DNA from 2 places in the Aminobacterium sp. MB27-C1 genome. Region 2 is predicted to be linked to the other one. Evidence: riboswitches for the same ligand, from Rfam matches in the RefSeq annotation. Region 2 holds a riboswitch; the other holds the start of a gene.
What was found. Region 2 has a riboswitch for molybdenum cofactor ahead of RBH88_RS08425 (HD-GYP domain-containing protein). Riboswitches for the same ligand answer to the same signal wherever they lie in the genome.

Region 1: another riboswitch for molybdenum cofactor. It lies ahead of RBH88_RS07920 (aldehyde ferredoxin oxidoreductase family protein); the one in region 2 lies ahead of RBH88_RS08425 (HD-GYP domain-containing protein).

Annotation. Positions count from the first base shown of each region.
Region 1 is NZ_CP133089.1:1,627,889-1,630,360, forward strand. It holds gene RBH88_RS07910 (amidohydrolase family protein) at 1-672, shown strand, start outside; gene RBH88_RS07915 (VOC family protein) at 662-1,066, shown strand; molybdenum cofactor riboswitch at 1,176-1,296, shown strand; gene RBH88_RS07920 (aldehyde ferredoxin oxidoreductase family protein) at 1,305-2,472, shown strand, end outside.
Region 2 is NZ_CP133089.1:1,729,382-1,731,853, reverse strand. It holds gene RBH88_RS08430 (AEC family transporter) at 1-686, shown strand, start outside; molybdenum cofactor riboswitch at 719-847, shown strand; gene RBH88_RS08425 (HD-GYP domain-containing protein) at 1,113-2,423, shown strand; gene RBH88_RS08420 (YibE/F family protein) at 2,420-2,472, opposite strand, start outside.

The sequences.
Region 1 (2,472 bases), 100 kb from region 2:
GCTTTGGTTCGCAACCTTAAAAAGCAAGATTTTCGAGAAAAAATTCATCAAGATTTTACCAAGGGATTAGATGTTTGGCACAATAGACAAATCTCAGTAGGTTGGGAAAATATTATTGTTACAGCAGTACAAATTCCTGACAACAAATGGATGGAAGGCAAAAGCTGCCAAGAAATAGCAGACACTCTTAAAAAAGATCCCATCGATATGGTTATGGACCTTCTCGCAGAAGAAAAGCTTGCTGTAACTATGATAAGTTTCTATGGTTCTGAAAACGTCCTAGAAAAAGTTATTACTCACCCACACGGGACAGTTGGAACAGATGGAATATTCGGAGGGAAACCCCATCCAAGGCTCTACGGGACATATCCTCGATATCTGAAATCTTTCGCTCTCGAGGAAAAACGGCTTACGCTTCAAGAAGCTATACGCAAGGTTACTTCCTATCCAGCCTCTATTCTTGGAATTCATGATAGAGGAACCATAAAAGAAGGTTATTGGGCAGATCTCGTTATTTTTGATCCCAAAACAATAAGTGATTGCTCTACGTACGAGAACCCAACAGCTTACCCCACAGGTATTGATGCAGTTTTTATAAATGGAACCCTAGTTGTAAATAAACAAGGGTTTACAGGAAATCGACCTGGAAAGGTTCTCCGTCATGGAAAATAAAAAAAAATTTGATTCCCAAATAACCTTCTTATATTTTAAAAATTTGAATGAAGCTATCCCTTTTTTTGAAGAGGCTTTGAACCTTGAGCTTGTAGATGATCAAGGAACAGCCCGTTTATACCGACTTTCTACAGGGGCTTTTATAGGAATCGTAGATGAAAAAACTGGTCACTGTAAAGCTCTAAATAAAAATGCAGTGCTCATAACTCTCGTTACAGACAACTTGCAAGTATGGTATGAACGATTAAAAAATTACAACATACAATTAGAAACCGCTATTCAACGCCCTAAAGATTTCCCTGTTGAATGCTTCTTTTTCAAAGGACCAGGCGGTTATGAATTTGAAATACAAAAATTTCTTAAAGAAGATACTCGTAAAGTTTTTCATAAATAAAATTCAAACCTAAACTCCTTCATCTTATTTTTAAAGGGCTGCCTATTAGGCAACCCTTTAAATTATTCTTCTCTGCTGATATCATGATAATGTAAGAAAATTTAAAATATTAAATAACGTTTTCCGAGTTGTATGACCTTCCTCTTTATTGAGATGGCCACCAACCGTCAGGGTATAGCTGGAAACGGCCATGCCTCCCATTCTTGGAAAGGAAAACCTATCCAGGGAGGGATGTAAAGTGTTTAATGTTTACACGGGTAAAATTTTGAACATTGACCTGACCAATAGCAAACACTGGATTGACGATCTTCCTGAAAACTGGATCAAAAATTATATTGGCGGAGAAGGTTTCGGAACACTTTATCTCGCGGAAAACCTAAAATCACGAATCGACCCCCTTTCAAAAGACAATAAATTACTCTTTATTTGTGGTCCTCTCACAGACACAAAAGCCCCCTGTTCGGGGCGTACTGTTGTCATGTTTAAATCTCCTCTGACAGGAACAATTAGTGCATCAAATGCAGGTGGGGCCTGGGCGCCTCAACTTAAAAGAGCTGGTTATGACATGCTCGTTATTCATGGTTGTGCTCAAAAACCCACATATATATTTATTAATGACGAAGAAATTCATCTTTATTCTGCTGAAAAATTATGGGGACGAGACACACATGAGACAGAGCGTTTGATACGAGAAGAGATCGATAACTCAAAAGCAGAAGTGACAAGTATCGGAATTGCTGGAGAAAAAAAGGTTCGCTATGCAACGGTTATGATGGGACGTGACCATGCAGCTGGACGAGGTGGGGGCGGAGCTGTAATGGGGAGTAAAAATCTTAAGGCCATAGCCGTATATGGTTCTTCTCTTCCCCTCACCCCTCATAACCCAGAAAGATTTAATGAAAATGTAAAAGAAGCAATACAGGATTTACATAATGAAGCTTTTGTAAGAGAAGAAATGATGAAATTTGGTACTCCTTCCTTCTTTGATGCCATGAACGATCTTGGACTTGTTCCTGCCTATAACTGGCAACATACAACAACAGATTTCAATCAATATCTAGGACATCAAGCGTATCATGAAAAGCTAGACGTCCAACAAGATCGTTGCTATAACTGCCCCATTGGCTGCGTTCGTAAAACAACTATTCCAGAGGGGAAATATAAGGGGCTCTCGGGAAGTGGCCCCGAATACGAAACAGTAGCAGCTTACGGACAAAAACTCGGCAATACTGACTTACACTCTATTACAGCTGCAAATTATATTTCGAATAATCTTGGTCTTGACGTCATATCTACAGGTCAAGTCATAGCTACTGCCATGGAATGGTATGAAAAGGGAATTATCAATAAGGAAGCCACAGACGGTCTTGATTTAACATGGGGGAATAGTGAAGCTATAGTCAAAC
Region 2 (2,472 bases):
TCGGGCGCTTCCTGAAATTAAAAAGGGAGCGAGTCTCTGTACTGACTATGGTTTCTATACGTTCAAATAATATTTTTATGGGTGTTCCAGCTGTATCCGTGGCATTGGGAGAAGCTGGTCTTCAGGCCCTTTCCTTGTATCTTGCTGTTGTCATGGCTGGATACCAACTGATCTCCATTACTTGGGGGCAAGTTGTTCTTTCTGGAAGTTTTCGTTTGAGTGCATTAAAAGATACAATGAAACGAATTCTTACAAATCCTCTTATCATGGCGTGTGTTGTAGGTGTTTCGTGTGCATTTGTAGGAACCGGTCCGTTACCAGCGTGGCTTGATGAAGCGTTTAAGGTACTCGGCAATGTAGGAAGTGGTTTGGCGCTGTTATCGTTGGGTGCCTCCTTAGAATTGTCGCGTGTAAAAGAGCTACTCAAAGATACATGGGAAGCCATTTTATTCAAACTTCTTTTATTCCCGGCAATTGTATGGTTCTTTTTACATCTGTGGCCAGTAGACTCTATGTTACTTAAAACGACAGTTCTTGTATCTTCAATGCCCATAGCCGTTAACTCTTACGTTGTTGCTCGTGGCATGGGCATGGATGAAAACTATACGGCTGAGTCTATTGCTGCTTCAACGCTTTGTTCTATAGTGACAATTCCTCTATGGGCAAATCTTTTAGGTATATCTTGATTTCTTGTTTTTAATGAGGTACCATTATTAAAAATATGAAGAACCTCCGAGCCTGACAACCTAAAGATTTTTTAAAAAATTTCTATGGTTCAGGGCCGTTAGGGTTTTTTCGGAAACGAGAGAGCCTTCCATGTTTGAAAAGGAGGAACAAAAAGCTTATCTTTGCATATAAAGAGAGGCCGTTTCTCCTGTGAGAAGAAGCGGCCTCTCTTTTTGAGATCTATTCCCGTACCATTTTGCAATAGATCAGCCGGGGGATTTGCTTGAAGCAAATCCCCTCCCCTTAATCATACCTTTGTGCAACTAAAAGGGTCAAAAGTACCACTTTTAAACAGGCCTTGGTAGAGAGAGTCCTGTTTAATATGTGTGTTATTATGAACTCTGGTTTTGTATCTAATTATTACGGACTTTGCAGGGGACAGGAAAATGCCGCTTATCGTTACGTCAGATCACCTCAGGGCGGGAATGCGTTTAGCTCGATCTGTTCTCGGCTGTGAGGGGCAACTTTTATTAAGTGCAGGAATCATCCTTACCGAACAGATGATAGTTAAACTTTTGCGCCGAGGCGTTGAAGCTTGTTTTGTCTATTTGCCAGGAGAGACTGAGATAAATGAGAGTGAATGGCAGTCTCTGGTGCCTGAACATATGGAAAGACAGTTGCGAGGGCATATGTCTCAAATAGTTCAAAACGTGGTTCATAATCGTTCTTTACATGCTAAAGAGCTTGAGAGTCTTCAAAAATGTGTTTCTCAGGTCATTTCGATTATATTCGAAGACTCTACGGCGGTACTGTTTGGTTTAAAGAATATTAGTAGTCATGATCAGTACACGTATGAGCATATGATAGGTGTAATGACTGTAGCTTTGTTGTTGTCTCGCAGAGGAGAAGAAGAGGGGATTTTTGTCCTTTCTTATCAGGATAAGATCAACATAGGCCTTGGTGCACTTTTCCACGATATTGGCAAACTTATGCTTCCCTCATCTCTGATCAATAAAAAAGGTTCATTGAATAGTGAAGAGTGGGCTCTCATGAAAAAACATCCCTACGATGGCTTTAAAATCGTAAGGGAATTTCCGTGTATTAACCCCATGGCGAGAGCTATTGTTTTGAATCATCATCAATATTGGAATGGGGAAGGCTATGGACGTGTCGGACTACCAGGTCTCTATGGAGAAAAGATTCCCCTTCTCGTCAGACTTGTTTCTGTAGCTGATAGTTACGATGCCTTGGTTAGCGATCGTCCTTATCGACGTGCTTTTCTTCCGGCAGAGGCTCTCAAAATTATACGTAAAGAGGCCGGAATAAAGTTTGACCCTGCTATTGTCCCTCTTCTTGAAAAAGTTATAATCCCTTACCCAGTTGGGAGTATCCTTTTTCTCTCTGACTGGACACTATCAGCAGTCACTTCAATTGTTGATGGAGAACCTCAGGTAATGATTTTAGGTACTTTCCGACAAGAAGATGAACACAAGTTGGGATGTGTTTTTCCTCTTAAAAATCAGGCGGCACAGATTATTATCGGAGCTCCTTCTTTGGAACATCTCGCTTTAAAAACTGCTGAGATTTTAACATCACCAAAAGACTTCGGAACATCGGCCTATCGCTTCTTAGAAAGTATACAAAAAGCATTCCATGACAGAAAAATTTCCCTCGCTTCTTTGCCAAGTTGGGAACATATTATAAAAAATGGTTTTATCCCGTCACTTCTTGAGCATATTCCTACAGGTGGAGATTAAGCACTTTTTTTTCGAGGTTGTAATCGGAACTCAAGCCACCAGACGCATA